Regions from separate parts of the Desemzia sp. FAM 23990 genome, predicted to be linked through region 1. Evidence: predicted binding sites of a transcription regulator. Region 1 holds the regulator's gene; the other holds the start of a gene.
What was found. The regulator Rex, encoded in region 1, represses fermentation and respiration genes when NADH is low (regulators of the CRP and FNR family bind a similar motif). The targets are predictions, from matches to a motif close to TTGTGAANTANTTCACAA.
Positions count from the first base shown of each region.

Region 2: adhE (bifunctional acetaldehyde-CoA/alcohol dehydrogenase) is a predicted target of Rex. The motif match lies at 2,529-2,546, and genes of this name have one in related genera.

Region 1 is NZ_JBGQQW010000012.1:11,170-16,397, forward strand. It holds gene groL (chaperonin GroEL) at 1-1,541, opposite strand, end outside; gene groES (co-chaperone GroES) at 1,596-1,880, opposite strand; gene ACEN4I_RS06310 (CPBP family intramembrane glutamic endopeptidase) at 2,220-2,876, shown strand; gene ACEN4I_RS06315 (DUF4305 domain-containing protein) at 2,911-3,114, shown strand; gene ACEN4I_RS06320 (redox-sensing transcriptional repressor Rex) at 3,134-3,805, opposite strand; gene ACEN4I_RS06325 (ABC-F family ATP-binding cassette domain-containing protein) at 4,107-5,228, shown strand, end outside.
Region 2 is NZ_JBGQQW010000009.1:37,976-43,203, reverse strand. It holds gene adhE (bifunctional acetaldehyde-CoA/alcohol dehydrogenase) at 1-2,509, opposite strand, end outside; gene rsmI (16S rRNA (cytidine(1402)-2'-O)-methyltransferase) at 2,784-3,665, opposite strand; gene ACEN4I_RS05265 (GIY-YIG nuclease family protein) at 3,643-3,990, opposite strand; gene ACEN4I_RS05260 (tRNA1(Val) (adenine(37)-N6)-methyltransferase) at 3,986-4,744, opposite strand; gene ACEN4I_RS05255 (NAD(P)H-quinone oxidoreductase) at 4,817-5,228, opposite strand, start outside.

The DNA of each region.
Region 1 (5,228 bases):
GTCGTTAACAATAATGCCGCTACACTTGCAGCATTTTGTAGAGCTGAACGAGTCACTTTAGTTGGGTCTGTAATTCCAGCCTCAATCATGTTTACCCATTCGTCTGTTGCCGCATTGTATCCAACACCTGGTTCAGCAGTTTTCATTTTTTCAACAATTACTGAACCTTCCATTCCTGCATTTGCAGCGATTTGGCGAATTGGCTCTTCTAACGCACGAACAACGATTTTCACACCTGTTGCAACGTCGCCTACAGCTTCAATTTCAGCAACTTTGCTTTGAACGTTGATATAAGCAGTCCCACCACCAGCGATGATTCCTTCTTCAACAGCTGCACGTGCTGCATTCAAAGCATCTTCAATACGTAATTTACGTTCTCTTAATTCAGTTTCTGTTGCAGCACCCACACGAATAACGGCAACTCCACCAGCTAATTTTGCAATACGTTCTTGTAATTTTTCTTTGTCAAATTCAGAAGTTGTTTCTTCTGCTTGAGCTCTCAATAATGCTACACGTTGGCTGATCGTATCTGTTGAACCAGCGCCTTCTACAATAGTTGTCGCATCTTTAGTAACAGCCACTTTACTTGCATGTCCTAATTGTTCTACTGTAGTATCTTTCAATTCAAGACCTAGGTCTTCTGTGATTACAGTACCACCAGTTAAAATAGCAATGTCTTCTAACATCGCTTTACGACGATCCCCAAATCCAGGAGCTTTAACAGCTGCAACATTGAAGGTACCGCGTAATTTGTTCAAGACTAATGTAGGCAATGCTTCGCCATCAATATCTTCAGCAATAATCAACAACGGACGACCTTGTTGCAAGATTTGTTCCAATAATGGAAGAATATCTTGAATGTTTGAGATTTTTTTATCGGTAATCAAAATGTATGGATTTTCTAAGTTAGCTTCCATTTTATCGTTATCTGTAACCATGTATTGTGACAAGTATCCACGATCAAATTGCATACCTTCTACAACATCTAGTTCAGTTTCGATTCCTTTAGATTCTTCGATCGTGATAACACCATCGTTGCCCACTTTTTCCATAGCGTCTGCTAATAAAGCACCGATTTCTGGATCTCCTGAAGAGATAGAAGCGATTTGTGAAATGGATTCTTTTGTTTCCACTTTACGAGAAACAGCTAATAATTCCTTAACAGCTACTTTAGTGGCTAATTCAATTCCAGCTCGAATCCCTACCGGGTTTGCGCCTGCAGTAACGTTTTTCATTCCTTCGCGAACAATCGCTTGGGTTAAAACAGTGGCAGTAGTTGTACCATCACCAGCTGTATCATTGGTTTTTGAAGCTACTTCAGAAACTAATTGAGCTCCCATGTTTTCAAAGCGGTCTTCTAATTCGATTTCTTTTGCGATCGTCACTCCATCATTAGTGATTAATGGCGAACCGTAAGATTTGTCTAAAACTACATTTCTTCCTTTGGGTCCAAGTGTTACTTTAACAGTATCTGCTAATTTATCTACTCCACGTAATAATGCAGCACGTGCGTCTTCAGAAAATTTAATATCTTTAGTCATTTTCTTTCACCTCATCAGATTGATTTTTATTCGTGTACATGTCTTTATTTACGTTTAGTCTACGATTGCGATGATATCGCTCTCTTTGATCACTAAATATTCAGTACCATCATACTTCACTTCAGAACCAGCGTATTTTTCGAAAAATACTGTATTTCCAACGACAACTGAAAGCTCAGCTTTTGTTCCGTTATCGAGTATACGCCCAGCACCAACAGCAACTACTTCACCAGTTTGTGGTTTTTCTTTTGCTGTACCAGCCAAAACGATACCACTTGCTGTTGTTTCTTCTTCTTTTGTGACTTTAATGATGACACGATCTCCTAAAGGTCTTAACACGTAAATCCCTCCAATTATAGTTTTTCTTTGTTAGCACTCACTCTAAAAGAGTGCTAAATCACTTCTTCATCATATCAAACTGTAAAAATTTTGCAAGTATTTTTTACTCTTGAAAAAGAAAAAGAGTGCCCTTTTATTTAAGAAAGAAATACTTCAAGAAGAAAGCAAAAATTGCTTTAGTGGTATGAGACTTATGTTATACTGTTTATTGAACATCTTTTTTTAAAACTGTTTTACGTCCAAATGCAGTACCATTACAAAGGTGCATTGCTCACTTTATATAGTCTTGTTCTTTTTTAGTGCAACTGTAAATAATTACTTAAAGAAGGTTTTAAACACATGAAGAATTTAATTAAGTCTCCATATGCAAAAATCATTCTCATCTATATTATAGCTCAATTTTTCCCAGTGATAGTGTTGTTTTTTGTACCAGCTAAAGCTGTAGCAGACGCCAGCATTTATGGTACTATCGCCGGTTTCGTGATTGGAGCTATCCTAATGTTTATCGTTAATCATCGGTCTACATTTGATAATAGTCTAGAGAAAACGCCCAGCAATTCTAAAAAATCGATTATTTTTTGGGGAGTAGGAGGAATGTTTTTAGCTTTTGTTGGTCAATACTTAGCTGTATTTATCGAAACATTCTTGCTCAATACACCTTTAGGGTCACAAAACACTGCAGAGCTCGTTTTCACTGTGAATAAATACCCTATTTTCTTGATTCTAGTAGCTATCTTTGGTCCTATTATGGAAGAGTTTGTATTTAGGAAAGCTATCTTTGGTTATCTTTATGACATTACTGGAGGAATCGGTGCTGCTGTGATCAGTTCATTGATATTTGCCTTTATTCACTTTGATGGTCATTACTTGCTTTATTCGATTATGGGATTTGTTTTCTGCTATTTGTACTGGAAAACAAAATCGATTGCTGCTCCAATTATTGCTCACGCTTTAATGAATGCTACCGTTACAGTAGCTAACTTATGGCTATACTAATAGTGTTTATAGTAGAAAGGAACTTTTAACGTTCATGAAAAAAAGAGATTTTATTATTCAAATTGTTTTCAATTATGTTCTTGCAGCTATTTTTATCTGGTTTGCAACTGACTACGTTGGTGAATTTGGTTGGGGATTCTTCTCTATCATTTTTGTATTGTTTGCCACACGAGATGTGGTAAGAGCTACGAAGATTTTACAAATCTATCTCAAACTAAAAAAAGGCAACAAACCGTAAATAGGTTTGTTGCTTTTTTTTAATCTAATAGCAATAAAGTATCATCACTGTCTGAGTCTGCTTTATAGTGATCGATAAAATAGATAAGAGTCTGCAATTCATTCGCTAAATCCACGTTTTGTACTCGAACTTCTTCTGGTACGGAAATACGAATCGGTGTAAAGTTCAGTATTCCTTTAACGCCAGCTTCAACGAGATTATTTGCAGCATCTTGAGCTGCTGAAGTAGGCACAGTCAGCATAACTACATCGATTTGTTGCATTTTCAACTGTTGTACCATGTCTTCCATTGGATAAACCGGTACTCCAGATTGAATCGTTCCTACAATATCCTTGTTGATATCAAAGGCAGCACTGATGCGCATGTTGTTCCCTTGATGGAAATTGTAATTTAATAAAGCATGTCCTAAGTTACCCACACCAATTAATGCCACGTTCGTTAGTCGGTCTTGTTTCAATGTTTTACTGAAAAAATGCATCAGCGTTTCAACATCGTAACCATAACCTCTTTTTCCTAGAGCCCCGAAATATGAAAAATCGCGTCGAATCGTAGCGCTATCTACTTTCACAGCTTCACTTAATTCAGTTGATGACACACGTTCTTTTCCATCTTCATGCAAATACCGTAAATATCTATAATAAATCGGTAATCTCTTTGCCGTTGCTTTAGGTATTGTATTAGTTGAACTCATCGTTCACTTCACTCACTTTCTTTTATTCAAAATTCACAATATTCGTTAACAAATGATTTGTTTCACAAATTGTCGAGTTTCACATAATAAGATTATAACATCTTCTTATTAAATTGCCAGCTTTTTTAAACGGTCATTTCCTTTTTTTTTTACACTTATTTTCCTATCCATACAAAATTCACAAAGAATATTGTGAACCGGCTTTCTTTTTGTTAGTACTGCCTTCCAGACACTCTCCCACTTAAAGACAGAATATGCTAAACTAAGTGAAAGAGCAGAGATAAGAAATGAGGACAACAAAATGATTCTATTACAAGCTCAACACGTCGCACGTTATTTTGGTGCAGATGTGTTGTTTGAGAATATTTATTTAGAAGTACAAGAAAATTCACGTATTGCCCTTGTGGGACGAAACGGTGCCGGCAAATCAACTCTGTTAAAAATCATCGCAGATATTGAACCTCCGGATGCTGGACAGATTTCAAAAGGAAAACAAGTGACTATCGGCTACTTAGCACAAAATACTGGCCTTGATTCTACTCAATCCATTTGGGATGAAATGTTGGAAGTTTTTCAATATGTGATCCAATTAGAAAAGAAAATGCGTCATACCGAAGAAATGTTAGGGGATCCTTCTTTATTAGCCGACGAGGAACTCTATCATGAAACCTTAAAACAGTATGATCAAATGCAGCACGATTTTCGAGAGCAAAATGGTTATGGTTATGAAGCAGAGATCCGCTCTGTTTTACATGGTTTCCGCTTTTTTGAAGAGGATTATGCTAAATCCATCAATCAACTCTCAGGTGGCCAAAAAACGCGTTTAGCTTTAGCGAAATTATTGCTGCAAAAAAAAGACTTATTGATTTTAGATGAGCCTACCAATCATTTGGATATCGAAACATTAAACTGGTTAGAGAACTACCTGCAAACTTATACTGGTGCGTTGCTGATCGTTTCTCATGACCGTTATTTCTTAGATAAAGTAGTTAACGAAGTCTATGACTTAAGCCGTCAAAAAATGCACCATTATAAAGGAAATTATAGTAAATATTTAGACTTGAAAGCGGCACAACTTGAAAAAGAATGGAAAGAATTTGAGAAACAGCAAAAAGAAATTGCCAAGTTAGAAGATTTTGTAAACCGCAACTTAGTCCGCGCTTCTACTACCAAACGTGCTCAGAGCCGTCGGAAACAATTGGAAAAAATAGACCGTTTAGATAAACCTCAAGGTGAAGAAAAATCAGCTACATTCAGTTTCCACCCTGCCAAAGAAAGCGGAAATGTCGTAATGTCATTACAAAACGGAGCTATCGGATATGACCAAACGATTTTATCTGAACCGATCAATATGGATATCCGAAAATACGATGCTATAGCTTTAGTCGGACCAAACGGTGTGGGAAAATCCACGCTGCTGAAA
Region 2 (5,228 bases), on a different contig from region 1:
CTAATTCTGCTAATCTGTCTGCCGCTTGATCCAGTTGTTTTTTTGTAACTCCTTGCTCTTTCATACTCATCTGAATATTCAGTTTTTTCCCTAATTCGTAGATTTTTTGAATCAAAGCTTCTACCAATTCAGCTGTCGTTTCTCCTTTTAACCCAAGGTAACGAGCAATTTCAGCATAATCTTCATCTGCTCGGAAATACTCGTACTTCGGAAACAATTGATGTTTTGAAGGAGCTTTAGCATTGTAGCGAATTACATGGGGCATCAAGATTGCATTCGCTCTGCCATGTGGAATCTCAAATTCAGCTCCAATTTTATGTGCTAAAGAATGATTGATCCCTAAGAAGGCATTTGCAAAAGCCATCCCTGCTAAAGTAGAAGCATTGTGCATTTTTTCGCGGGCCTCTTCAGTAGCAAAAGCATAGGATTCTTCCAAATATTCAAAAACCAGTTTGATAGCTTGTAAACTAAGGCCTTTTGTATAATCGCTTGCCATAACAGAAACATAGGATTCTATTGCATGAGTCAATACGTCCATCCCAGTATCTGCCGTAATGGATTTAGGCACTGTCATCACGAATTGAGCATCAATGATGGCCACATCTGGTGTCAACGCATAATCAGCCAGCGGGTACTTCACATTGATCGCGTTATCTGTAATAACGGTAAACGGAGTTACTTCTGAACCAGTTCCTGATGTGGTAGGGATAGCAACAAATTGTGTTTTTTTCAAATCTGGAATCTTGTACGCTCTCTTACGAATGTCTAAGAATTTTTGTTTTGCACCATCAAAATCAGATTCTGGTTGTTCATAGAATAACCACATTCCTTTAGCCGCATCCATAGCCGATCCACCACCTAAGGCAATGATTGTATCCGGTTGGAATTCTCGCATAGCTGCTGTTCCGCGATTGACCGTTTCAATAGACGGATTGGGTTCCACATCTGAGAAGATGCGCACAGCTACTGGATTTGAACGTTTCTTCAATTCATTTTCTACAATATCTGCATATCCAAATTGCACCATACCAGGATCACACACTACAAATACACGATTCACATTCGGCATTTTTTGCAAGTATTGGACCGAATTTTTTTCAAAGAAAATTTTTGGCGGTAATTTGAACCATTGCATGTTGTTTCTTCTTTTTGCTACTGTTTTGACATTCAGCAAATTCACTGCAGAAACGTTTGTTGACACGGAATTTCGCCCATGACTACCGCATCCTAAGGTTAGAGATGGCAGCATGTTGTTGTAAATATCCCCGATGCCCCCTTGCGCAGTAGGTGAATTGACAATCACACGACCGGCCTTCATTTGTTCTCCAAATTCTGCTGCTAGATCCATACGATTGGTATGGATGGCTGCAGAATGCCCAAGTCCGCCAAGTTCCAACATTTGTTGGCTTAATTCAAATCCCTGTGCTGTATCGTTCGCTTTCAGCATAGCTAATACAGGAGATAGTTTTTCTCTTGATAATGGATATTCACTGCCCACTCCATCTAATTCCGCCACCAATATTTTAGTGCCCTTTGGTGCTTTCAGACCAGCAAGTTTTGCGATGGTGTCTGCCGATTGACCAACGATAGCTGGGTTTACCGCTGTTTTGTCTTTATTCATCACGGTATTTTCCAGTAAAGCCAACTCTTTTTTAGGCACAATATATACTTGTAGACGTTCGAATTCTGCTTTTACTTCATCATAGATCTCTTGATCCACGATTACCGCTTGTTCAGAAGCACAAATCATTCCATTATCAAATGTTTTCGACAGAATAATGTCGTTTACAGCCCGCTTGATTTTAGCTGTTTTTTCAATGTAGCTTGGTACGTTTCCAGGACCTACACCAAGTGCCGGTTTTCCTGTAGAATAAGCCGCTTTTACCATTCCTGATCCCCCAGTAGCCAGTACAACCGCAATATCATGGTGATTCATCAGCGTATTCGTGGCTTCTAACGAGGGTGTCTCGATCCATTGAATAATATTCTTTGGTGCCCCTGCTTTTACCGCAGCTTCATACAATACTCTAGCCGCTTCAGCGGATGATTTTTGAGCACTTGGATGAAAAGCAAAAATAATCGGATTCCTTGTTTTTACAGCAATCATGGCTTTAAACATCGTTGTAGAAGTTGGATTAGTTACCGGAGTTACTCCGCACACTACTCCGACCGGACTTGCAATCGTCATTAACCCGGCTTGTTCATCATCCTGAATGACGCCAACTGTTTTATCATTTTTGATATCATGCCAAATGGATTCTGTTGCAAACATATTTTTCACACATTTGTCTTCATAAACGCCACGTTTAGTTTCTTCCACGGCTAATTTAGCCAAGCGCATATGGTCATTCAGTCCAGCCAACGACATTTGATGGACAATGTAATCAATTTTTTCTTGATTAAAGTCTTCCAACTCTGTCAACGCTTTTTTAGCTTTAGTTGTGTACCCTTGAATAACATCCTCAACGGAAACTTCTTTTGTTTTAAATTCTCTTAGCACTTCTTGCATATTCCTATTCCTCCAAACTTTGTTATCTATTTCACATATGATATTACCTCATTTTTTTTAGAAAGTAAATCATTTTATGTGATTAAATTCGCTTATTTTAAACTTCTATTTTCGAACTAAAAAATGTTATAACAGGATCGACGAATAATTAGTACAGTTGTTTTGTTAATAATTGAGCATATATGGTCTGTATTTTTTCTCTAAGTGCTTTTAAAATTAAACAAAAAAATCCATTTAATTAGACAGAAAATTAAATGGATTTTTTGCTCTTCTTTTAATTTATCTCATGATAGTGTGAATAAACTTCCTGCTTTTTCATAGCGCGTATTTTAGCCACTTCTTTAATAGCCTCTTTACTGCGCAGGCGTTGTTCCTCCATGACTTGTGTAACATGCTCTCTGACTGTCCATTTTTGCCAACTCATATCTTCTTCCGGACACAAGGAGCTTTCGCTGTTTCCTTCAACAATCACACAAAATTCTCCACGAATCTCTGTGTTTTGCGCCCATTCCTGAACTTCTTCTATCGTCCCTCGAATAAATTCTTCGTACCGCTTCGTCAACTCACGACATAAAACGATCTTTCTAGTTTCGCCTAATACCGTGCTCATATTCTTCAGCACTTCTTTCAACCGGTGCGGGGATTCATACAAGATGAACGTTTCCGGCCGCAAATTCAATTCTTCTAGCGCTTCTACTTGATCTTTCTTTTTACGCGGCAAAAAACCGTAAAAATAAAATGGTTGTGGACTCAAACCTGAAGCGATCAATGCTGTCAGAGCTGCATTTGCTCCAGGAAGTGGCACGACCGAAATACCTGCTTCAATACAAGCTACTACTAAATCATGTCCAGGGTCGCTAATAGAAGGCATGCCCGCATCACTTACTTGAGCGATATCCTGTCCGTCTTCCAACCGATCGATCAATTGGCCGATCCGTTCTTGGGAATTGTGTTCATGAAAACTGATTTGACTCGTATGGACATCAAAATGATTCAATAATTTTTGCGTATTTCGCGTATCTTCTGATGCAATCAAATCGACTTCTTTTAAAAGACGGATCGCCCGAAACGTCATATCTTCTAAATTCCCTATCGGAGTAGGAACGAGATACAATGTCCCAGTGGATTGCGGCTCAAAACTCTTTTGCTGAAACATCTGCTGTTTCCTCCTTAGTGTTTAACATTTCCATATTCACCACACATGCTGAATCTGCGGAAAGAGGAAATTCAACTCCTTGTTGCATCAAGTACTGTATTTTTCGTTTGCGCGTTTGCTGTTTAAACGCATATTCTGCCTTAGTGGCTTCGCTTCTTGTAGCAAATGCTTCCGCATAGACCATATGCACCGGACGCCTTTTAACAGGTTTGGTGTATTTGGCCCCAGTGCCAGAATTATGTTCCTCTTCACGCCGTTTTAATTCTGTGGTATAGCCGCCATAAAAGGTGCCGTCATTGCAATACAAGACATAGAAATAACTAATGGTGTTCTTTTCCAAATAACATAGCACTCACTTCCGGTAAATAATGGTTCTCTTCATCATAAACAATCAATGGAGGCAGCACGCGGAATCCCGTATCTTTTCCATCTTTGATACCTTCGATCAAAATTGTATTGGCTTCTTTCCCAATTTTTGGATAAACAAACCGCAATTTTTTAGGCGCCAAGCGATGAGCTTTCATTGTTTCTAAAATCTCCAACAATCGGTCTGGGCGATGGACAAAATAAGCTTTTCCATTCATTTTCAATAATCCGCTAGTCACTTTCATCACTTCGTCTAAATTCGTATGTAATTCATGACGCGCAATAGCCAAATGCTGGTTCGGATTACGAGTGCTTTTTTCGGTAGCTGCAAAATAAGGCGGATTACAAGTCACTACGTCTACAGAATCATGTTTGATCCAATTTGCAGCATCTCCTATTGCCCCATTAATAATGGACACCTTTGTTTCCAACTGATTCATCTGAATACTTCTTTCAGCCATGTTTGCTAAACGTTTTTGCAATTCGATTCCAATGATCGGGCTTTTCGTCTTTTGACTTAAGATCAGTCCAATAACTCCATTCCCCGCACATAAATCGACAACTTTTCCTTTATGATGCTTTGGAACTTGAGCAAAATCAGCTAATAAAATAGCATCCAGTGAAAAAGAAAATACAGAAGGACTTTGGATAATATCCAAGTCTTGACTGATAATTCGATCTACTCGTTCGTCACTTTGTAGCAACTGGTCCATGCACGTCACACATCCTTCATTCAGTATACTTTTTTTATTATAGCATAATGCAGCTCTCCGTTTTAAGGAAGTTTAGTCTCTGCTGTCCACTTTTTCCAAAGACAAAATAATTTTCCCTGTGTTTTTATTGTCTTCCATATAGCGATGCGCATCCGCGGCTTCTTCAAATGGAAATACACGATCAACAATCGGATGGATTTTGTCAGCTGTAAACAGCGGCAATGCCTTCTCTGCAAATTCATGCGTTAATTCAGCTTTGTATTCATCTGATCTTGGGGTCAATAATGTCCCTATCAGGGAAACCCGTTTACCTAATAACGCACCTAGATTGACGTTTTCAACCGTTGCGCCACCTAAAACACCAATTAAAATCCAACGGCCGTCTACTTTGATGGACTTCAGATTTTTCTCCCAGTAAGAAGCTCCGATAAAATCTAAAATCAAATCGACCCCTTTACCGTCTGTCATTTCAAGAACACGTTCA